Regions from separate parts of the Lysinibacillus fusiformis genome, predicted to be linked through region 1. Evidence: riboswitches for the same ligand, from Rfam matches in the RefSeq annotation. Region 1 holds a riboswitch; each other region holds the start of a gene.
The links. Region 1 has a riboswitch for cobalamin ahead of metE (5-methyltetrahydropteroyltriglutamate--homocysteine S-methyltransferase). Riboswitches for the same ligand answer to the same signal wherever they lie in the genome.
Positions count from the first base shown of each region.

Region 2: it holds a riboswitch for cobalamin, as region 1 does, so the genes downstream of both, JTI58_RS20315 (ABC transporter substrate-binding protein) here and metE (5-methyltetrahydropteroyltriglutamate--homocysteine S-methyltransferase) in region 1, are expected to answer to the same signal.
Region 3: it holds a riboswitch for cobalamin, as region 1 does, so the genes downstream of both, JTI58_RS05765 (FecCD family ABC transporter permease) here and metE (5-methyltetrahydropteroyltriglutamate--homocysteine S-methyltransferase) in region 1, are expected to answer to the same signal.
Region 4: it holds a riboswitch for cobalamin, as region 1 does, so the genes downstream of both, JTI58_RS23935 (energy-coupling factor ABC transporter permease) here and metE (5-methyltetrahydropteroyltriglutamate--homocysteine S-methyltransferase) in region 1, are expected to answer to the same signal.

Region 1 is NZ_CP070490.1:4,307,868-4,313,794, forward strand. It holds gene JTI58_RS21160 (response regulator) at 1-301, shown strand, start outside; gene JTI58_RS21165 (DUF3888 domain-containing protein) at 384-1,124, opposite strand; gene JTI58_RS21170 (hypothetical protein) at 1,215-1,634, shown strand; gene JTI58_RS21175 (Lsa family ABC-F type ribosomal protection protein) at 1,670-3,148, opposite strand; cobalamin riboswitch at 3,712-3,891, shown strand; gene metE (5-methyltetrahydropteroyltriglutamate--homocysteine S-methyltransferase) at 4,064-5,927, shown strand, end outside.
Region 2 is NZ_CP070490.1:4,133,528-4,139,454, reverse strand. It holds gene JTI58_RS20325 (S9 family peptidase) at 1-367, opposite strand, end outside; gene JTI58_RS20320 (precorrin-3B methylase) at 439-1,116, opposite strand; gene JTI58_RS20315 (ABC transporter substrate-binding protein) at 1,168-2,160, opposite strand; cobalamin riboswitch at 2,327-2,513, opposite strand; gene JTI58_RS20310 (elongation factor G) at 2,672-4,609, shown strand; gene JTI58_RS20305 (hypothetical protein) at 5,054-5,809, opposite strand.
Region 3 is NZ_CP070490.1:1,148,953-1,154,879, forward strand. It holds gene JTI58_RS05740 (TetR/AcrR family transcriptional regulator) at 1-121, shown strand, start outside; gene JTI58_RS05745 (DMT family transporter) at 197-550, shown strand; gene JTI58_RS05750 (DMT family transporter) at 550-864, shown strand; gene dapF (diaminopimelate epimerase) at 955-1,812, opposite strand; gene JTI58_RS05760 (heme ABC transporter ATP-binding protein) at 1,868-2,659, opposite strand; gene JTI58_RS05765 (FecCD family ABC transporter permease) at 2,665-3,711, opposite strand; cobalamin riboswitch at 3,857-4,044, opposite strand; gene JTI58_RS05770 (biotin transporter BioY) at 4,199-4,795, shown strand; gene JTI58_RS05775 (YdhK family protein) at 4,911-5,480, shown strand; gene JTI58_RS05780 (response regulator transcription factor) at 5,499-5,927, opposite strand, start outside.
Region 4 is NZ_CP070490.1:4,829,570-4,835,496, forward strand. It holds gene cobJ (precorrin-3B C(17)-methyltransferase) at 1-1,566, opposite strand, end outside; gene JTI58_RS23930 ((2Fe-2S) ferredoxin domain-containing protein) at 1,571-1,942, opposite strand; cobalamin riboswitch at 2,088-2,269, opposite strand; cobalamin riboswitch at 2,522-2,706, shown strand; gene JTI58_RS23935 (energy-coupling factor ABC transporter permease) at 2,855-3,601, shown strand; gene JTI58_RS23940 (energy-coupling factor ABC transporter substrate-binding protein) at 3,605-3,877, shown strand; gene cbiQ (cobalt ECF transporter T component CbiQ) at 3,883-4,656, shown strand; gene JTI58_RS23950 (energy-coupling factor ABC transporter ATP-binding protein) at 4,653-5,489, shown strand; gene JTI58_RS23955 (S8 family serine peptidase) at 5,668-5,927, shown strand, end outside.

The sequences.
Region 1 (5,927 bases):
ATGGGTTAATCAAATCAGGCTTCGCTTAAAGCAAGCTGTCTTACATGTGCTTGAACAGTATACGGCTCGTACAAACGCTGACCATGCTCTATTAAAATATAATTGCTTACAAAAGCTATTAGAGCTAGATGAATACAATGAACATTATATGTTTCAATTGTTGGAATTCTTAATTCAGCATAATAGGAAACAGGAATGTTTAAAATTCTATAAAACTATAGAGGCGAAATTAGCTGAAATTGACCTCTCTGTGCCAGAAAAGATTAATAGAACATATAACGAATACTTACTCAATCTATAATGGATGAAAGATCCGTTATACAAACAATTTGAAATAAAAGAGGCAAGCGAAAAGGATTGGGAAAAATTAAATTCCCAATCCTTTACATATACCAAGGCAACAAATCCTCCATCTTCTTACCTGGCTTACTTGCTTTATCTGTTACGATCCATGTGCCTTCTTTCTTTTGCAGTTGATATTTTACATTTGTTCCATCCGCCCTTTTAAAAAGCATATAGCCTGTATTACCTTTGATAAAGGTGACAGGGTCTATGACATTTTTGTAGGGTATCTTTCGCTCAGGAAATAAAATATTGGTGGCTATTTCCTCTGCAATTGCAGCAAGGGGTTTCATGTCATTATTGATTTCAGCTTGGTATTGCAATTGATCGTATCTATAGGAAATATACGATGACAAGTCCAGATTAAAGCTTTGCTGTATATCTGAAAGTGTTGCGCGATAGAATGCATCTATTGCTTTTTCTACATCATCCGCCTCATGTTTATAGCGAAGTGTGCTGACACCCGTTGGACTGACTTCAAACGTAATGATTTCCTTACTATTGGGTGGGGAATGTGCATGTTCAAAGGTGGTGACTTCAACGTTAACTTTAAAGCCAAATTGACTTTCTCTGACAATTTTTAAAATTTTCACATCATATAAGCCATACTGCTTAGGATAGCCGTAGTAATGATCAATTTCCTTTTCTATATATGGATTAAGGATTGTGATCAATGTGTCAGCAATCAGTTTCTCATCAGTTTGTTCACTTTGTGCATACATCTTACTGGGCAGCATCAAAATAGTTACGATAGCCATTAAAACATAAGTGATTTTTTTCATGGAATAGGAGCCTTTCTGTAGGATAATACTTTATAGGATGCGCCAATCACAGTAAATTATTGAGCATTTTTAAGAAAGGGAGGGGATACGTTGCGAAAAATAATGATGCCCTTTATATGTATGCTTTTGTTATTTCCAACAGTATCTTTGGCGTCAGAACCTGAAGGCTTAGTATGTCCAAATCCAGATGTATTGATGAAAACCACGGAGAAAGACAAAGATGAGCTTATTCAATCATTGGCTGACATCATTCCAAAAGTATATGGCTCAAGCCCTGAGTATCAGGAGTGGCAAATTGAGGTGATAAAACCTATGCCATTATTAGCTGGCATGGAGGAGAATTACTATAAAATGGCGATGAACTTCTGTGGAGAAAATGTGGCGAATCACTCCTGGTTTGTTCGACTAAGGTTTCCAAGATTACTCCCAGCGCAAAGTGCATCTCTTGGGGAGCTATATATTGTGAAAGAAACAAATAATAAATGGGTCCCTTGGTTCCAATATCATTAAAAAAGAAGAATCCATAAATTGGATTCTTCTCTTCACTACATAGCTATCGTTTTCGTTGCCACGGCTTGTTGAAATGCCTGGTCATGCTCAACTATCACCATTGTGAGATGAGCGCTTTGAATAAGCTCTTCAATCTGCATACGTGAATAGATATCAATAAAATTGAATGGTTCATCCCAAATATATAAATGAGCTTTCTCACACAAGCTTTTAGCAATCAGCAGTTTTTTCTTTTGCCCACCAGAATAATGAGAGATGTCTTTCTCAAATTGAATTCGCTCAAAATCCATCTTGCGCAGAATTGATTTAAATAACGTCTCATCAATACCATGCTCTTCAATAAATTCCGATAATAACCCCTTCAAATGGGATGTATCCTGTTGAACATAGGAAATGACCAGACCTGAAGCTAATTTAATGGCGCCTGTATGTTGGATGGGCTTGCCTAGAATAAGTTTTAGAATACTACTTTTTCCGTTTCCATTTTTGCCATCTATAACAATGCGATCACCTTGTGCCACTTGGAAGCTAATGGGCTTATTTACGATATGGTCATCGTACCGAATCGATACATCCGTGACAACAACCATTTCTTTTGATGGACATGCCAATGGCTCTACTTTCAATGACTCGGTTTTTTCAACATTTTTTAGCAGTTTTGATTTTTCCTCAATAGCTCTTTGTTGTCTGGATTCCAGGTTCTTTGCTCGTTTCATCATCTTGGCTGCTTTATGTCCAACAAAGCCTTTGTCCAGCTTCGAACCTGAATTGGTTGTCCCGTTTTTGGAGGCTTCCACTTGATTCGACCAACCTCCCGAACGCTTTGAGGACTGTTTTAATCGGTCGATATCTTTTTGCAGTCGTTGATTGGTTGCTTCTTCATGTTCCTGCTGTCGATCAAAATTGAGCTTCCAAGATGAGTAATTACCACTTTGAACGTCAATATTGGCTCTATTGATCGATAAAATATGGTCAACGCAGCCATCTAAAAAGCTTCTGTCATGCGAAATTAAAATAAATCCTTTTTTCCTACGAAGATAATCTGAGACCGTCTTTCGTGCATCCGTATCGAGATGATTGGTAGGTTCATCAATTAATAAAAATTGACCCTCTGTCAAAAATAACGCCGCAAGCAACACCTTTGTTTGCTCACCGTTGGATAATGTTTTAAAAGGACGATACATAACCTCCGCATCTACATGTAGATAAGCTATTTCACGTAAACATTCCCAATCCTCTGCCTGAGGGCAAATTTCTTCAAAAATTTCGTGTGTATATTTATTTGGATCCGAAACGGGATAGGGGAAATAAGTAAAGTCTACGGAAGAGATGATTTTTCCGCTATACTCATAATTGCCTAATAGCAACTGAAAGAATGTTGTTTTACCTCGTCCGTTTCTCCCGATAAATCCAAGTTTCCAATCCGTGTCGATTTGGAAGTTTACCCCTTCAAAAATATTGTCAAAGCTACTTGGATAAGAAAAAGTTAGGTTTTGTACTTGTATCATGGACATGATAATTCCTCCTTTGTATTGCAATAGTTTTCCTTTTCATACAAAGTCGGTCTATCCATCTATGCTCCATTGCTCCGTATAAGTAGATGGATATTAACGACTTATACGGAGTATTACATGCGTCACAATAGTATCTGAATCGCTCATATTATCTCTCTCCTTTACGAGTAGATGAAAGGTACAGATTCAACGATGAGAGCAAGAAAAAAATCCCTCCAATCGTGCATTGGAAGGATTAGTCTTTCACTGAATAAAGTCGATTTGCCACTCGTATCATGACAAATAAAATGCAAACTGATTGTTAAAAATGGATAGACTAACCCTATATTTTGGTTTGAAATCATTCAATTCAAATAAAAATATAGTTTAGTTCATCATCGTCCATTCATCAGTCCTCTCATAATTGTCTATTTATAGTAACAAATTTTTTAACGGAATACAATGTAGCCTTATCTTAGCGGAGATATTTAATAATTCCTAGAATATTTATAGAAATAATTTATATAATTGTTTAAAAATAATTTCTACTATTCTGAAATGTATGCTATAGTAGGAGCATAATTGAATAATGTGTAAGACTTGGTGCCAAATGAAAGTTTGGCTTAAAAGGGAAGTCGGTGAAAATCCGACGCTGTCCCGCAACTGTAATTCGGAGCAAATCACAAATGCCACTGGGGAAACTGGGAAGGCTGTGAGGCGTGTTGATGAAAAGCCAGGAGACCTGCCAATTTCTAGTACACACCAAATACCTACGTGGAAATAGGTGGTGAAAAGTGACCAAATAGGCACTGTGCGATAATGTTTATGCAAAAGTAGATACTTTTTCGCATTGTTTTAGCATTCATAATTTTAACATGCAGCCATTTTCCAAATAGGAGAATGGCTTTTTATTTTTTCTAAAAAGGAGATTATAACATGACCTATACAAGCACACTCATCGGTTACCCCTATATAGGGGAGGATCGCGAATGGAAAAAAGCATTAGAATTATTTTGGCGTAATGAACTTTCTGAAGAGGACTTTGAGGAAAGATTAAAGAAGATTCGTTTAGCGAGAATCGACAAGCAGCTACAATTGGGTATCGAAATGGTGACAGTTGGTGATTTTACGTATTACGATAGAATGTTAGATACGGCTTTGATGTTTGGTCTAGTACCAAAACGCTTTAACTGGCAAGGTGGTAAAGTCGATTTACATACCTACTACAGTGTAGCAAGAGGGAATAAAACAGCCGTAGCGAGTGAAATGACAAAATGGTTTAATACCAATTATCACTATATTGTTCCTGAGTATGAGGGACAAACCTTACAACTAACAGAAAATAAAGTGTTAGCTGACTTTTTAGAGACGAAAGAAGCATTCGGGATCATCACGAAGCCGACATTGATTGGTCCCTATACATTTTGCAAGTTAACAAAAGGCTACAACAAATTAACACAGGTTGAATACTTATTAGCCTTATTACCGCTCTATACGCAGGTATTAAAAGAGTTAGTGGATGCAGGTGCCACTTGGATTCAGCTAGAAGAGCCATCCCTTGTTACAACTCTTGATCCAGCAGAGATAAAGCTGGTGCAAGAAATTTACGACCAATCAGCCGTTGCCGTTCCAGGGGCTAAGATTATGCTACAAACTTATTTTGAAGCATTATGTGCCTATGAAACATTGATTACGCTGCCTGTTCAAGGGTTTGGCCTAGACTTTGTTCATGGCTATAAAGGGAATATGGAGTCACTGCGTCAATTCGGTTTCCCGCAGGATAAAGTATTGGCAATTGGGGTTGTAAATGGCCGTGATATTTGGCGTTCAAACCTTGCAGAGGTCAACGCAACGATTCAAGCCATTGAACAGCTAAGTCATGCCGAAGAGCTATGGATTCAACCATCAAGTAACCTACAGCATGTTCCAATCACAACCTCTCTTGAAAATGAACTTGACCCTGTTTTAAAGCAGGCTTTGGCCTTCGCAGATGAAAAAATCGTAGAAATCACGGGGCTGACTAAATTTAGACGAGATAAAGATGGTTCCTTACAACATAATTTTTCAGAAAGTATGAAGGCGATTGAGGCTCTAAAAAATCATCCAATCCGCCAAAACAAGTTGATTCATCAAGCTGTTCAAACTGTGACAACGCAAGATTTTGAACGACACAGTGATTTTACGCAACGTCAAAATATACAACAACAGGCCTTAGCGTTACCACTGTTCCCAACGACTACAATCGGTAGCTTCCCACAATCTGATGAGGTGAAAAGAAATCGTAATGCTTGGCGAAAGAAACAACTAGCAAATGAAGACTATGAGGCATTTATAGAAGAGGAAACTAAGCGCTGGATCACTATACAAGAGGACCTAGATATCGATGTACTCGTTCATGGTGAATTTGAGCGTACAGACATGGTAGAATATTTTGGTGAAAAACTGACTGGCTTTGCCTTTACAGAAAAAGCATGGGTCGTTTCATACGGGTCACGCTGTGTGAAGCCTCCGATCATTTATGGAGATGTTGCGTGGGCCTCACCCATTACCGTAAAAGAATCAGCCTATGCTCAAAGCCTAACAAAGCGATTTGTAAAAGGCATGCTGACAGGGCCTGTGACGATATTAAATTGGTCGTTTGTACGCGATGATCTTTCCCGTCAAGATGTCGCTTATCAAATTGCATTAGCACTTCGCAAAGAGGTGGAAGCACTAGAAAACGCAGGTATTTCGATTATTCAAGTGGATGAACCAGCACTAAGAGAAGGCTTACCGCTTCGAAAAGAAGAGTGGGGGGCTT
Region 2 (5,927 bases), 170 kb from region 1:
TCTTGCCACATGGGGACCAGACAGGTGATGTTGCCCCATTTTTACAATGTGTCAGCTGTTTTGCCTCACCACCTGCTTTCGATAGCACATAAATTTGCGATTTACCTGTTCTCGTTGACAAAAACGCAATTTGGCTGCCATCTGGTGACCAAACAGGGGAACTTGTTCTATCCTCACCAAATGTCCATTGCTGTGGCGTTTTGTCCTTCAAGTTTATGTAAAATAAATTCGAGATATAGTCGTTTTTCTTCTCGTCCATACGAGTCTCTACATAAACTACCTCAGTTCCATCGGGTGATAGCTGTGGATCTGCTACTGATTTTAAGTGATAAAGATCTTCTGGTTGAATCCCTTGTTTCGATGTCATGTTCTTGCTCCTTTGTATTGTAATTTTCTGTGCCTTACTACAATACTTCGACACCCTAAGTAATATTCCTGCTATTTAATAGAATTTTTTACTAGTTCCCAATATTCTGCGGACTTTGTTCTGCGATAAAATTTATAAAAGGGTTCATTCGGGCGAGCATGCTCTTTATAAAGGCCTATCATGTACAGTAAAAAATCTTCAATGTGCTCGACACCTACCCTTTTAGCGAATAATGTGCCAGCCTGTGCCTTTGCCCCCATCGGCACAGCACCTAAATAGACATCAAAGCTTTCCTGCTGATACACGAGCCCAATATCATCATAGACTGCATTGTAGCAGGCAGATGCACAGCCATTGATATTGACACGTACTCTTGCAGGTACCGTTATCCCCGCTATGGCGTGATAGAGCTGTTCGGTTATCGGAGCTGCCTCCATTTTCTCACCATCACAAAAATCGCAAGCCTTCATGGCAATAATGGAGCCAGAGGGCGCAACATAAAGACCCGCTTCCTGTAAGGCTTGCACAGCTTCTGTCGCATCGCTCGTTGGAATGGATACGAGAATACTATAGGAGGCGGAATACTTAATCGCCCCCTTTTCGCCAGCAATTTCGGCTATTTTTTGAAATTGCGCTGGCGTATAATGCTTATTGATAATGCCAGGGCTAACTGCTAGACGGGTAAATTCACCATCACGGTTTAGTGTTTCAAATGTTTGATCTGGTACGTTTTTTTGAAATGCGTTCATTGATATCGCTCCTTATGAAAAAGGAGCTAGCAAAGCGCTAGCTCGAATGGTTTAAAAGTTTTCAGGATAGAAGCCCTTCGCTAAAATTTCAATGGCCTCTGCCGCACGAACCCCTTCAGACGCTGCTGAAAGTGGCAGGATGACAAAGTGCTCATTCTTGACAGCTTCCATCTCCTTTAATGCTGGATCATTTTTTAAGAATTGGATCTTTTGTTCTGCCGTTGTTTCACCGTAATCAATCACGACAACAACCTCTGGATTACGATCTACTGCATCTTCCTTCGACACAGTTGTCCAGCCTGATTCCACATCACCAAAGATATTTTGACCACCCGCGATTGTCACTAGCTCATTCATAAAGTTTTGACCAGCTGTAAATACATCCTTTTCACCGCTATCAAACACAAGAACACGTAATTTTTCGCTATCTTTTGGTAATTTAGCTTGTACTGCCTCTACATCTTTTGTCATTTGCTCAATTAAAGCTTCGCCACGATCCTCGATACGGAAAATCTTCGCGATATTGCGAATATCAGTGAAAATATCTTCTAATGTTGGTTTTGTCATGTTAGAAGCCGTATGTAAATACGTATGAATGCCTAATTCTTCAAGCTCCTCTGGTGTGCCAACGCCCTTTTCACCAAAACCACTTTTCCAGCCTGCATATAGGAAATCCGCCTCGGCATCAATCACTTGCTCCTTCGTAGGGTATTGATCTGAAAGCACAGGGACTTTATCGTATGCCTCTTGGAGTGGCTCATAGATTTTATCATCTAAGTAAGCCGTCCCAACCATAGAATCCTCTAAGCCAAGCGCCAGCATGATTTCTGTCACATGCTGATTTAAGCTAATCGCTTTCGTAGGTGCTTCCTTATATGTTTGGGTTGTGTCATTATTTTCAATGGTTACTTCTGTTGCTGCCTCAGATGGCTCAACCTTTTCACCTTGTGCTGCTGATTCAGTTTTGTCCTTTGCATTACAAGCCCCTAAAATAGCGACCAAGGCAATGATCATCATCAGCCATATACTTTTCCATTTCTTCATGTCCTTTTCTCCTTTGTTGTTAAAATATAGAAAGAAATCAGAGACTTCTTTGCTACCAAGGTGGTTGGAAGGGCATAAAAAAACCCTCTTGTCGCCAAGAGAGTAGCATAGTGAAATAACGGTATCATCATTACCTTTATCACTATCCCCATCCTCGTGGTTCTTAGTCAAAAAACACATACTGGCAGGTATCCTGGCTTAGGTTCATCATCTATACGCCTTCCCATAGCTTTACTACAGTGGCATGCTGTATAGACTCCCCATTTACAGTTGCGGGACAGCATCGGAATTGCACCGATTTCCCTTTTAAGCAAATGACAAATGCCATTTGCACCAATACGTTCTATTATGGTCAATACTATTGATAGACTAGCGTAGTATGACGCTAATTATGCAATCATCACTATATTAGCACTATTTCGACAAAAATACGAACTATTTTACAAGAATTATATATGCGAGTATTCTGTTACAATGAAAAGATAGCAATCTATAGAAACGAGGATTTCTTATGTACAAAACAATCGGTGTACTTGCGCATGTGGATGCAGGGAAAACGACCTTCTCTGAGCAAGTGCTTTTTCATACAAATAGTATTCAAGCCCGTGGTCGAGTCGATCATCAGGATACCTTTCTCGATAATCATGAGCTAGAGCGCAGGCGTGGGATTACGATCTTTGCCGAGCAAGGTCGCATGAGCATTGGCGATGATACATACACATTGATTGATACACCTGGGCATGTCGATTTCTCCCCTGAGATGGAGCGTGCCATTCGTGTGATGGATTATGCCATTATTATCATTAGCGCTGTCGAAGGGATACAAGGCCATACAGAAACGGTGTGGCAGCTTTTACGTAAATACCATGTCCCAACCTTCTTCTTTATCAATAAAACGGATCGTGAAGGAGCAAATGTAGGAGCTGTCATGAGCCAGCTTCGTAAAGATTGCTCTCAGCATGTGTTGTTCGTCGATGAACCGCTGCGAGCAGATTATGTGTCAAATAGCATCATGGAATGGCTGGCGGAGCGTGATGAAAAATTTTTGGATGCCTTTCTGAATGAGTCATTAGAGCATGAACCATGTCTTGCTCAGCTACAGGCCATGATTAAAAATGAGTGTGCCTTCCCCTGCTTTACAGGCTCTGCCTTAAAGGATGAGGGCATTCAGGAATTTCTTGACCAGCTTCCCCTGTTAACGGCTACCCAATTTGACCAGAATGTCCCGTTTGAGGGAGAGGTTTTTAAAATTCGTCATGATGGGCATCAGCGTTTAACCTTTATGAAGGCTGTCAAGGGCTCCTTACATGTGCGGGATGAATTTTCATTTGGTGAAGTGACAGAAAAAGTGACAGAAATTCGCCTTTATAATGGCAGTCGCTTTGAGTCCGTTCAACAGGTTGAAGCAGGAGAGATTTTCGCTGTGAAAGGGCTGAGTCAGGCAAACATTGGAGATCGAATCGGTACAACGACGCTAACACAGCCCTATGAGCTTGTCCCAACGCTACAGGCAAAGGTTCAATATGCGGGCGATCAGCATATCAAGGAAGTGCTACAGATTTTCCGTTTACTTGAAGCAGAAGAGCCTTCTTTACGTGTCGTTTGGCAGGAAAAGTTCCAGGAAATCCATGTCCATATTATGGGTGTCATTCAATTGGAGGTCCTGACAGAGGTATTAATGAGACGTTTTTCATTAGCCGTCTCCTTTGGCGAGCCGCAAATTTTATATATGGAGACCATTGCGACGAAGGTGACAGGCTATGGCCATTTCGAGCCACTCAAGCATTATGCGGAAGTTCATTTATTAATGGAGCCAAATCCACGTGGAACCGGCAATACCTTCAGCAATGCCTGTCATGCAGATCATTTATCCGTAGGCAATCAGCGCCTTGTTGAAAAGCACCTGTTTGAGCGCGATCATCATGGCTTACTTACAGGCTTCCCTTTAACAGATGTTCATTTTACGCTTCTAACAGGTCGCGGGCATAATGAACATACATCGGGCGGCGATTTCCGAGAAGCTAGTTTCCGTGCGCTGCGCCAGGGACTAGAGCAAGCCCAAAATGTTCTACTTGAACCCTATTATCGTTTTAAAATGAAGGCTTCAAACGACTTTATCGGCCGCATGATGACTGACGTTCAGCAAGCAGCAGGCACATTTGATGACCCGATATTATCCGAAACAGATGTGGTGCTAACAGGTCGCGCGCCCGTTGCCACTTTAATGAGCTACAGCACAACCTTTGCTGCCTATACAAATGGGAAAGGTGCACTCACACTCCAATTTGATGGCTATGATATATGCCATAATACAGAGGAAGTAATTGCACAGATTGGCTACGATAAAAATGCCGACCCTGAATATAGTTCCTCCAGTATTTTTTGTGCAAAGGGCAAAGGATATACGGTTCCGTGGCATGAAGCACAGGCAGCCATGCATTGTTTATAGGGCAGGAGTCGGCCTACTCGCTCGGGAGTGTTTTGCTTGCTTTCGCGGGTATTCTTCGCTCAAGCGCGGGTATTTCTCTTGCTTTCGCGGGTATTCGTCGCCCAAGCGCGGGTATTTCTCCTGCTTTCGCGGGTATTCTTCGCTCAAGCGCGAGTATTTCTCCTGCTTCCGCGGGTATTCATCGCTCTAGCGCGAGTATTTCTCTTGCTTCCGCGGGTACTCATAGCTCTAGCGCGGGTATTTCTCCTGCTTTCGCGGGTATTCGTCGCCCAAGCGCGGGTATTTCTCCTGCTTCCGCGGGTATTCATTGCTCTAGCGCGAGTATTTCACTTGCTTCCGCGGGTACTCATAGCTCAAGCGCGGGTATTTCTTGCTTGAACGTGAATATATTTCGATCCTGCATTTAAATGAAAGCAAGCCCTCCATAAAGCGGAGGGCTTGTTCTTATAGTGCACCGACGGCTTTCTTTGTTGGTTTGTCCATCAAATAAGCGGGTTCTACTATCACGTAGTCATGCTTGTTCGTAAAATCAATCAGTACCTTGCCTGGGTGACTTTTTAAAATTTGTAGATGATCAATTAATTGCAGTAAGAGCTCGTGCCCATTGCCGCGTGGATGCCAGTTGAAATGATAATCATTTAACGCTTGCACCGCTTCAATAAACTGGGCATATTCCTGCTGCACGAATGCGATGAGTTTGTCATGGTGAGACGCTAAATCGTGTAGATATGTTTCATAAAAGCGCATGACAATCGAGCATAATAAGTCATTGACACGAGCGGCACTTAAAACAGGCTTTGGCTCCAATGTTAGACGATCAAGGTTGGGCTTTGCGCGTGTTGAATCAATGCGCGTAATTAAGTGATACGCTTCCCCATTGACCTCATAGACAATCGGATTGGTCGGCATATACATCATAAAATGATTGGTCTTTGTTTTCAGCTCATCTGTTAATGCTGCTTTTGCCAAAAGATGACCGTCCACATCCCCATTTTGTATCCAAATAATTTCTTTATTATATAAGATTTGTTCAAAGAAGCGATCGTTGCGAATCAGCTTCGTTGCTAATAATTGATCGATCAGCGATTCGACCACCATTCTTGTTTTCGCTTTCTTGGCAACTTCTGTGCGTGGTTGCTTACAAATGTTCATATCTTCATAAGGCGTTTCCAGCGTTGTCGTTACATGAATATTCGTCATACGTGCATCCCCTTTGCGTACATATTTTCAAAACAAAAAGGACTCCCTACGTTTTGAGGAAGTCCTTCGCTTTATCTTCTTTCATCACACAATGCCAAACAAACCCTAAGTATGTGTG
Region 3 (5,927 bases), 1.9 Mb from region 1:
AATTGAATCTGCTGCCGAACAAATTTATTTATTTGATGATAGCAAGGATGAAACAATGAAATTGCTCAAGCTTGAGCTTATCGATTTCCTATATCATGCACTTGGCCTACGTCACCCATAAAAGTGACGTTCTCTTTTATTTTAAAAATGACTGAACGTCAGTCATTTAATCTTATCCCATGAAAGGATTTTAATGATGAAAAAAGAATGGATGTACGTTGTATTAACAAGTTTATTTGAATTGCTTTGGGTATTTGGCTTTAATGTTGCAAGCTCATGGTGGCACTGGATAATTATTGTGACAATCATTGCTATAGATTTTCACTTCTTATCGAAGGCTTGTGAGAGCTTACCTACTGGAACAGTCTATGCTATTTTCGCCGGAGCAGGTGCAATCGGTACTACATTAATGGATATTTTCATTTTCGAAGGAGAGTTTAATGCCATTAAAGGACTGTTTATGTTTATTTTAATATTAGGTGTGATCGGTCTAAAATTAGCGGATAATTCTTCTAAAGTGCAGGTGCAAACGAAAGGAGAGAATGTATAATGGGTTGGGTACTTATTATCTTAGCTGCATTGTCTGAAATTATAGGTGTGATTGGCTTACGCTTCTATAGTCAGCAGAAAACATTACAAAACTTAATTTTATATATTGGTGGTTTTGGTGTGTCCTTTGCCCTTTTATATGCATCCTTCAACTATTTGCAGTTAAGTATTGCCTATGTTGTTTGGGTAGGAATTGGTACTGTTGGAGCTGTACTCGTAAATATCATTTTCTTTGGTGAATCTAAAAATCTATCACGTATTATCAGTATCATAGCAATTACCATAGGTGTAGCAGGCTTAAAAGCAGTATCTTAATGGCTCTACAATACAGGACGCCACTCTTAAATCGGAGGCTTCCTGTATTCATTTTATTTAATATGGTATGGCGAAGAAGTATTGACGTAATTAAGATAAAAATTCGTAGATTCCATCCGCAATAAACTCTGCTGGACCACGCATCCAGATATGGTCATTTTCGGCCCATCGTATGACTAAGTCACCGCCACTAAGTTGGACTACTATCTCTTCTTCCTTCTGACAAAAACCATTTAATATAGCAGCCACTACCGCTGCACAAGCACCTGTCCCACATGCCTCTGTTATACCTGAACCTCGCTCCCAAACTCGGCATTTTAATGCTTTCGCATGAACGACCTCTACGAATTCAACATTGCTATGATGAGGAAATCTCACATCATTTGCTATAATCCCCCCTAATGTTTTTAGTGGTGCCTGTTCTATAGCATTCACAAAAATGACGGCATTTGGATTCCCCAAAAACAACGCTGTTACCAAAAGAGAATGTTGGGGTAACAAAAATACCTCATTAATGACATGTTCATTTGGGTTTCCTAGCATCGGAATGTCTTTGCGCAATAAGAGAGGTTTGCCCATATCGACAATCACTTCTATCACACTATTGTTTTGAACCACTACCTGTGCCAGCATAATTCCGGATTTCGTTTCAATCGTAATTAGCTCTTTTCGCATAATATGACGGTCAAAGATATACTTAGCAACACAGCGAAGACCATTACCGCAATTTGTCCCCTCAGAGCCATCTTTATTAAAAATACGCATACAACAGTCAGCAATTTTGGATGGTTGGATAATAATTAATCCATCTGAGCCAATACCTGTATGAACATTGGCCATTTTCTGAGCCAATTCAAAAAAGATATCTTCCTTGTAATCATATTGAAAAAGATCAAGATAGATATAGCTGTTGCCAATACCATGCATTTTCGTAAAGGCTATTTGCATACAGTCACTCCCTATAAAGGATGTTATGTGTATTTAAATAGAAGATCTTGCTTTCCTAAACTTGGCTGACCTTCTTCGCAAATTGGTCAGGGACATATGTGAGATAAGGCTTACCTGTCAGTGAATGTGTTTGAATATCGGCAAAAACACCAAATACATCTTGCAACAACGCTGGCGTCAGCACTTCCTCTGGTGTACCATGACAAACGATCCGCCCTTGCTGTAAAACGTAAATTTGATCGCAGTACATAGCAGCGATATTCAAGTCATGCAAAGCTGCCACTACGGTTAAGTGTAAGGTCTGAATTAAATCCATGAGTTGAAGTTGATGTTGAATATCTAAATGATTCGTCGGCTCATCTAATATTAGTACCTGTGCTTGTTGAGCGAGTGCTCGTGCAACCATTACGCGCTTTTTCTCGCCTCCTGAAAGAGAGCTAAAGCTTCGTTTCTCTAAATGAGATATACCCGTTTGTCTAAGAGCATCTTTAACAATTTGGAAATCTTGCTCTTGATCAAGCTCTAATAGCTTTTTATGTGGCGTTCTCCCCATACTGACTAAATCATGCACAGTGAAATCAAATAAAACGGGTGTTTCTTGGCTAACAACGGCCAAATTTTTCGCAATTGCTTTACTTGTTTGCTTTAAAATATCCTGCTCATTTAATAATACCGTACCGCTTTCAGGTTTTAGGAGACGATACATATTTTTTAACAATGTTGATTTTCCGCTTCCATTAGGGCCAATTAATCCAACAAATTGCTTTTCTTTTATTTGAATACTTACATCATGTAGTATACGCTGATCGTAAATGGAGAATGATACTTGTTTCGCTTCTAATGTCATGGAAATTAATCTCCTTCACCGAAAGAATAGTTGTTACGACGGAGTAGCCAAATGAAAAATGGTCCTCCACAAAAAGCTGTAATAATACCAATTGGCATTTCCTGAGGAGCGATGATGATTCGAGCAAAGGCATCTGCCCATACTAAGAATATTCCACCTATTAAAGCACTAATAGGTATTACATATTTATAGTTTGAGCCCACAATTAATCGCACAATATGGGGAATAATTAATCCCACAAATCCAATAGAACCACTAACTGCGACAAGCACACCTGTTAACAGAGAAACGAGTAATATTAGCTGGATACGAAATTGTTGAAGATTCACGCCTAATGTCACTGCCGCCTCTTCCCCCAGTAATAATAAATTTAAATTGCGATAGTGTAGCCACAGTAGCCCAAATACAACGAAGAATACGAAAGCTGGAATCACAATATTATTCCATTTAGCTCCAGCTAAACTACCTAGCATCCAAAACATAACAGCCTTTAAAGCCCCTTCTTGCTTTGACATCATTAAAATAAAGTTAGAGATAGCCGTTAAGATAAAGGACACAGCCATACCTGCCAATAGCAAGCGGAAAATAGAGACACGTCCACCAACACGTGATAAGAAAAAAACAAGTGCAATGGCAAGTAATGATCCAAGAAATGCGGATACTGACAGAGCGTAAATCCCTAAAAATGAAAAGGCTCCTAAAATAATTACAGAAGTAGCTCCGACAGCTGCCCCTGAAGAAATCCCTAGAATATACGGATCAGCAATAGAATTTCGTACAAGCGCCTGAATCGCTGCCCCCGCAATGGCTAACCCCGCTCCAACAATAGCAGCTAGCAAAACACGAGGTGCTCTTATTTGCCAAATGATGATTTCCTGTGAGCGACTCCAATCTTGTTCGATAGCATTTTGTATAAAAGGAATTTTAGAAAGAATAACTTTCCATACATATAATGGTGTAACTGAAACAGAGCCAACCATTACAGCAAATGTCATTGAAACAATTAATACCATGAAAAGTACGAAGGAAAATAACATAAATTTTTTATTCATCTGTTTTAAACTCCTACTGAATATTGATGAATGAAGCAATAAAAAAAGGTATTCCATGCGAAAATACACATAGAAATACCCTAGATTAAACAAAGTCAGAAAATATCCAGCTATTGTCCGTAATTGCTTGCATCCTCGTGGGCATTACAGGTATTACTAACTGGCAGGTCTCCTGGCTTCGATTCAACATCCTATAATTGCCTTCCCATTCTTACACAGTGGCAAATAATATTATAGGATTCCTCGTTACAGTTGCGGGACAGCATCGGACTTCCACCGACTTCCCTTTTAAGTGACATTCAAAAATATCACACCAATAGTATTTGAAGTTATAAAATTGTGACGATTCTATCATACATTTTTATAGATAGTTAGTCTACATGGAAATGCATCTAACATTTGAGTTAACTAATTTTAATAATTAGGTTGACACAAATGCTTTCGTTTTTTACACTAGCTGTAATAACTTTTAAAACGAGGTGAAATCATGGCAACTGTTACACAACATAGTCATCATAAATTAAGAACTGTCGACATTACCTATATTGGATTATTTTCAACGCTAATGATGGTGGGTGCTAATATCACTTCCTTTGCACCCTTTATGGTAGTTGGTGGTGTACCCATTACGCTTCAAACCTTTTTTGCGATTTTAGCAGGGCTTATTCTTGGTAGTAGAAAAGGTGCGCTCGCCTGTACAATTTATATGTGTGTGGGATTGGCAGGAGCACCTGTCTTTGCTCGCTTTGGTGGTGGAATTGGTCAAATTTTAAGTCCTACCTTTGGGTTTATTATTACATTTATTTTAGCGGCATTTGTTGCAGGATGGATCGTGGAACGAAGCGGGACAAAGAAAAGCTTTATCGTAGCTGCTTTGGTAGCAACGGCTATAAATTATTTGATAGGAACAAATTGGATGTTTTTTGCATACAAGCTTTGGGCAAGTGCGCCAGAGAATTTTTCTTATAAGCTAGCTTGGCTTTGGATGATACCTCCACTACCAAAAGATATTATTTTAGCCATTTTTGCTGGTATCTTCGCGTATAGATTACAAAAAACATTGAGAATCATGCCCATTCAATAACATATCGCTTCACTTCTTTCGTGTCAGACTAGAGGAAAATTTATTCATAGGTCATGTCCATCATTTCTGCACATTTATTTGCTACAGTAAGGGCAAATAGTGAGGAGGATATCACATGACATTCAATAGAAGATGGTCAATCGGACTATTATCAGTAGTCGCTCTAATTAGTTTATCGGCTTGTACAGAGGATCAAACAAAGCCTGCATCCACTTCTGTGGATACTTCTGAAGAAATCGATCATTCTACGATGAACCATTCAAGTTCTGGCGAAATACCGGCAACCTTAAAAAAAGCTGAAAACCCGAAATTTCCTGTGGGGAGTACAGCTATTATTACAGATGGACATATGGACGGTATGAAAGGAGCCGTAGCAACAATAGTAGGTGCCTATAATACGACTGCCTATGTTATTTCCTATGAGCCCACATCTGGTGGAAAGCGTATAGAAAAGCATAAGTGGGTGATTCATGAAGAATTGATTGACCCACAAGAAGCACCACTGGCTCCTGGAACAGAAGTAAAAACGGATGCAGCACATATGGAAGGTATGGAAAATGCGACTGTCCGTATTGATGAGGCTGTGCAAACAACTGTATATATGGTTGATTATACTTCCACTACAAGTGGTGAAGCTGTAAAAAATCATAAATGGGTAACAGAAGAAGAGCTTAGCCCAAAATAATAGAAATAACCTCTACCTTCAACTCTGGTAGAGGTTATTTTTAGCTCGCTCCATTGGCTTTCTATTTGCAGACTTATGCCATTTATAGCCGATGCCCCAAACAGTTTGCAAGTAATCATCTGCAGGGAAACCACTTTTTCTTAATTTTTCTCTTAAATTACGCACATGTGAATCAATGGTACGATCTTCAATCGTCACATTATATCCCCAAACTGTATGGATAAGGTGTTCTCTAGAAAATGCTCTATTTTGATGATCTAAAAATAGGGCAAGCATGGCAAATTCCTTTGGTGTTAATGGAATTGCCTTATGTTGAAAATATACTTCAAAGGACTCTCTATCTAAACAAAGCCCTTCAAAGTTAATTACTTTTTCTTCTGATTTCGATCTTCTTAATACAGCATGTATTCGTGCTAACAACTCTTCCTCATCAAAAGGCTTTAATAT
Region 4 (5,927 bases), 520 kb from region 1:
TTCATTTGGATGAGCATTTGCTTGGTATTCTTCAATAATATCTGTAATGAGTGGAATCAGCTGATCAGGCTCCAACCCTTCTACAACAGGCTGTGCTGCGTGAGCCGTACGACCAACTGGCTTCGCTCCAATAAAGACATCAAATTTACTTTTACGGTAGACGATGCCAATATCATCAAATACAGCTCGATAACAGGCCATACCACAGCCATTAAAGCCAATATTTAATGTTTTCGGTAAAGACATGCCACCAAGTTTTTCTTGTATTTCTTCGGCGTATGGTATCGAATCAGCCTTTTCACCATAGCAAAAATCACAAGCTTTTAGAGATAGCACATCACCAATCGGTGCTAATAAAAAGCCTACTTCCTGCAATTTCTCTGTGATCTGTTCAGGGGCAGTCGTTGGTATTTTCAAATGGATTTGATGATCTGGTGTATATTCCATCGTCCCCTCTTCCCCAACGACCTCTGCTAACGTCAGCATTTGCTGAGGAGTAAAAAACTTATTGGCCACACCTGGGCTCACTGCTAATTCAAAAATAGATTCTATTTTTTGCTGTACAAGCTTCGGTGTTACGTTGACTGCGTTTGTCCCTTTCACCATTGCGAGTGCCGCTGTAGCCATTTCAAGTGCTGTTTTTTTCGGCTTTGGCGTAGCGGCTATACTGGGTTTATTAAAACGCCCTGCATTAGGATCAGCTGTAAAGTCATTTCTTGCTGTTCCTGTCTCTTGATTCATTGCCCAAGGTTCATTTTCTTCACGCAAACGTTGATGTGGACGTAATGGTTGTTTTTCTTCCCCAAGGGTATATTTACGTTGGTAACCGCGTGGCGTAATCATCTTATTGTCATAGAAAAATGTTGATGAATTCCCGATAATGACAGTTGTCAGCATACCAATATCATGTTCTAGCATTTCTGCTAGCGTTGTCATGGTCACTTCTTGACGTTCTCGATACGCACTTTTCACAAGCCCTACTGGTGTGTCTGGCGAACGATATTCTAAGAGAATTCGCTGAGCTTCGACAATTTGTCTTGTACGGCGACCACTTTTAGGATTGTATAATGCGATGACAAAATCTGCCATCGCAGCTGCCTCGACACGCTTTGCAATCAAATTCCAAGGTGTTAGATGGTCACTTAAACTGATTGTACAAGCATCATGCATAATGGGTGCACCAAGTATGCTCGCACATGAATTAATCGCAGAAATACCAGGAACAATTTCTACTTCAATTCCTGTTGCTTCTGTCCAGCCTAGCTCGATTAACACCTCATACACTAATCCCGCCATGCCATAAACGCCTGCATCACCACTCGAAATCACCGAGACAATGCTCCCTGCCTCTGCTTGGCGAACGGCTTCCTGCGCACGGGACACCTCTTCTGTCATGCCTGTGCTAACAATCGATTTCGCACTAACTAAATCTTGAATCAGCTCTACATAGGTTTTGTAGCCTATAATCATATCACTTTGTTGTAAAGCTTCTACTGCACGTGTCGTAATATGCTTAAAATCTCCAGGTCCAAAGCCTACTACGAAAATTTTTCCTTTTTGCGCCATGTTGTTACCCCTCTTTCACCTTTTCGATCCCTTTAATGGCTGTTGTTTGAGCAGTACGCTGTAATGTACCTTCACGAAGTGTAAAGACATGTTCGTTGTATAAGGATTCATGATGTAAATCTTGTACTAGTGTCCTAGCATGCTCTGTTGATGGCACACGATACCAATTCCCTTGAGGGTAGGCGATTACCACACAGGCATCCTTGCATCGTCCATTACAGCGCGTTCTTGTCGTATGTATTTCTTGATCGAGTGCTTGTCGCTGTATTTCATCTCGAATGGCTAAGGTAATTTCCTCACCATCCTTATTCATGCAACTACTGCCATTGCAAATAAAGAGATGTGTTTTCATCCCCTCTAAATTCCATGTTGTCATCTTCTGTCTCCCCTCATTTGCTTTCTGGAAAAAGAAAAACCTTTACTCTAAACGAAGAGTAAAGGTTTTGTAGAAGCCAAATAAAAACGAATAGCATGAAATAAAGGTACTCGCTTCCGCTTCAACTTCTCCCTCCGAAAAGTTTGCATGCACAATCAAATAAGCAGGTTTCCTGACTTAAGCTTCATTTTACAGTCGCACCTTCCCAAGCTTGCACCAGTGGCTTTGCGATTTCATCAGCTATTACAGTAGCGGGGGCTGTATTGGATTTTCACCAATTTCCCTATTATCTCGAGCTATTCGAGCACTTATTGACGTTTTATATGAAATTTTTATTAGTATTTTAAATAGAAAACTGTCTTAATCATATCTTATTATTTTAAAATTTCAATATTTCTTTAAAAATTTATGACAAATTTATCAATTTTGAAGTGAACTGGGGTATAAAATTTATACAATATCCATCATTAGCACAATGAATATTATCAGAATATTCGCTGTTGACCTTTAATTAAAAAAATTTTATAAAAAGGTATAGCATATTTATGGAAAATCATGTTACACTTTGTCGTGAAATCTCACAATTGAATGTTTTTCGGTGTAAAATGCTTGGCATTTTGCTTAAAAGGGAAGCCGGTTTGAGTCCGGCGCGGTCCCGCCACTGTAATAGGGAGCTTTATAGAATATGTCACTGTCCAACGGATGGGAAGACCTATAAAGTATTGAACTAGAGCCAGGAGACCTGCCGAAAAATAGGTGATCGTTTCAGCCTACGAGGATAGGTGTGCGGCTTAGCAGATGAGAATGTTATTTGCTTTTTTAGCTATGCACTTTTCCACCAACGGAGAAGTGCTTTTTTATTTACGCACGCTACATTCTAAAAATCTATTAATTAGTTAGGAGGAAAGCTTTTTGAAATTTTCATGGTGGAAACTTAGTTATTTTTTATTGGCCTTTTTAATTGTGCCAAAACGTGCCTTTGCGATGCATATCATGGAAGGTTTTTTGCCAATCGAATGGGCGATTTTTTGGTGGGTCATCTCTATTCCTTTTATAGTTCTAGGATTGCGCTCTATTCGCAAAACAATTGATGAAAATCCTGAAACAAAGATGCTTTTAGGGCTTTCAGGAGCCTTTGCTTTTGTGCTATCTGCCTTAAAAATCCCTTCTGTTACAGGTAGCTGCTCTCACCCAACTGGTGTTGGACTTGGGACAGTTCTCTTTGGCCCTCTAGCCATGAGTGTAATTGGAACAATCGTTTTATTATTCCAATCTTTATTATTAGCACATGGAGGAATCACGACTTTAGGGGCGAACGCCTTTTCGATGGCTATTGTAGGTCCTTTTATTGCTTACTTTGTCTTTAAAGGAGCACAAAAAGTAGGTTTGTCATTTTCACTAGCCGTATTTTTCGCAGCTATGCTTGGTGATTTAGGTACATATGTTGTGACTTCTGTACAACTAGCACTAGCCTTCCCTTCAGAAGTTGGAGGCTTTATGGCATCCTTTACAAAGTTTGCAGGTATTTTTGCCTTAACTCAAATTCCTTTAGCGGTGAGTGAAGGGATTTTAACGGTCATTGTGATGAATTTCTTGAAAAAATACAATATTAGCGAATTAAAAACTTTACGTGTTTTCTCAACAAAGGAGGCACATTAACAGATGAAAAAAAATTTATTGCTATTAGCAATTGTTGTGTTGTTAGCCATCATTCCATTGTTCATACAAAAAGGTGCTGAATTTGGTGGTGCTGATGGAGAGGCAGAAGCAGCCATTGGTGAAATCAATGCGGAATATGAACCATGGTTCGAAAGCCTATGGGAGCCACCAAGCGGTGAAATCGAAAGCTTATTATTCGTGCTACAGGCAGCTATTGGAGCTGGCTTTATTGGCTACTTCATCGGCTATATGCGTGGCAAACATAAAGAAGGTTAACCATTATGTTACTCATTGATAAGTATGCCTATCTTAATAAGCTAGCGTCTGTTCATCCGCTAGAAAAAATGATATTTTCACTTGGAATACTTCTCATAACGCTCATCATGAGAGATGAACGACTTTCACTCATTACATTTTTTGTAATGAGTGCTTTTATCATTTTAGGTGCAAAAATTCCGCTTACATACTATGCCAAGTTATTATTGCTACCTGGATTTTTCTTATTCACAAGTCTCGTATCTATTTTACTTTCCATTACACCGTCAACCAATGCACTACCTGCCCATATTTGGTCTTATACATGGACGAATTGGACTGTTTTCATTGGGAACGCAAGTGTGCTATTAGCGCAGCAGCTGTTCTTTGTCGTTCTGGGCAGTATTAGTTGTTTATACTTTTTAATTCTAACCACTTCTGTACAAGGAATATGTTATGTGCTACGACAATGGCGACTCCCCTCTTTATTGGTTGAACTCGTTGAACTAACCTATCGTTTTATTTTTATGTTTTTAGAAAGTATGCAAAATATCCATCTAGCCCAGCAAGCGCGTCTCGGCTACCATTCACCGTTGCAATGGCTACGCTCTGTCTCCATGCTCATTGTGGCATTATTTGTGGAAATGTTTCAACGTAGTCGGGAGCTCAACAATGCCATGCAATCACGTGGTGGCGAGGCCGTCTACTGGCAAGAGGTGGGCTCCTATAGCAAGAAAAATTGGCTAGGTATGGCAGCAATATTACTAGTCCTCATCGTATATGGAGGGTATTTCACATGACAGCATTTTATTTTGAACTCAACCAATTATCATATGCCTATGCAGATGGTACGAAAGCGTTGTCAGATATTACATTAGACATTCCAAAAGGGAAAAAAATCGCCATACTCGGGCATAATGGCGCAGGAAAATCGACTTTGTTTCAGCATCTTAATGGTATTTTGAAACCTACAGCTGGGACGATTTTATTCGAAGGCAACGGACTGGAATATAGTCGAAAAGCTTTAAAAGTTCTACGTCAGCAGGTAGGCATTGTCTTTCAGAATGCAGATCATCAGCTTTTTTCAGGGACCGTCAAGCAAGATATAGCATTTGGACCATTGAACCTCGGCTGGTCTACTGAAAAAATGGAAGAAAAAATAGCATGGGCCGTTGCGCAAACCGAAGTGGAAGATTTGCTCGATAAACCCATTCATTTTCTAAGCGTAGGTCAGAAAAAGCGTGTGGCGATGGCAGGTGTTTTAGCGATGGAGCCCTCTGTCCTTTTATTAGACGAACCAACGGCAGGTCTTGATAATTATTATGCTACACAAGTATTACAATACTTAGCCAAATTAGAAGATGGTGAGAGAACCATTTTACTAGCAACTCATGACATTCCTCTCGCCTATGAATGGGCAGATCTAATGATCGTCATGGAAGCAGGAAAAATTATTTATAACGGCGATCCAATCGCCTTGTTTTATGAAGAAGAATTATTAAAACGCGCACATCTTGAACGGCCATGGATTTTTGAGATGGTCATGGCCTTACAAAAAAAGAAGCTATTGCAGGAAAACATCACAATCCCCCGCTCCAAAAATGAATTACAACAATTAATCGAACAGATCTAAAGCTTTTCATAATGTGAGGTATCCGAAAAACGGACAATGTTTAACTGTCCGTTTTTCGTTATACCCACCAAAAGTTAAAGTAGCGAAGAAAAATTTTCCTCCATTACGAAACTTTTCTAATCTTTATCCGTATTAGTATAGTCAAGATTTAATTTATAACACCAAGGAGAGATAACAATTGAAAAGTTGGTATAAAAAATCAGTCGCTGTTGTAGCATCCGCTGCACTCATGGTTCCTGCTGCTTCTGCATTTGCTGAGGCACCCCAGCATAAAGCAAAGAACGTGCTGGCAAACAGTGCGAAACAAACAGAGAAAAATGAAGAAAAATGGATGAGTAAGGATACAATTGTTATCAAGCATTCAGGTCTTGATAAAAACGTACATAAAAAAATTGGCTCCAAAGTCATCCGCTCTATTCCTTCATTAGGTTATGATGT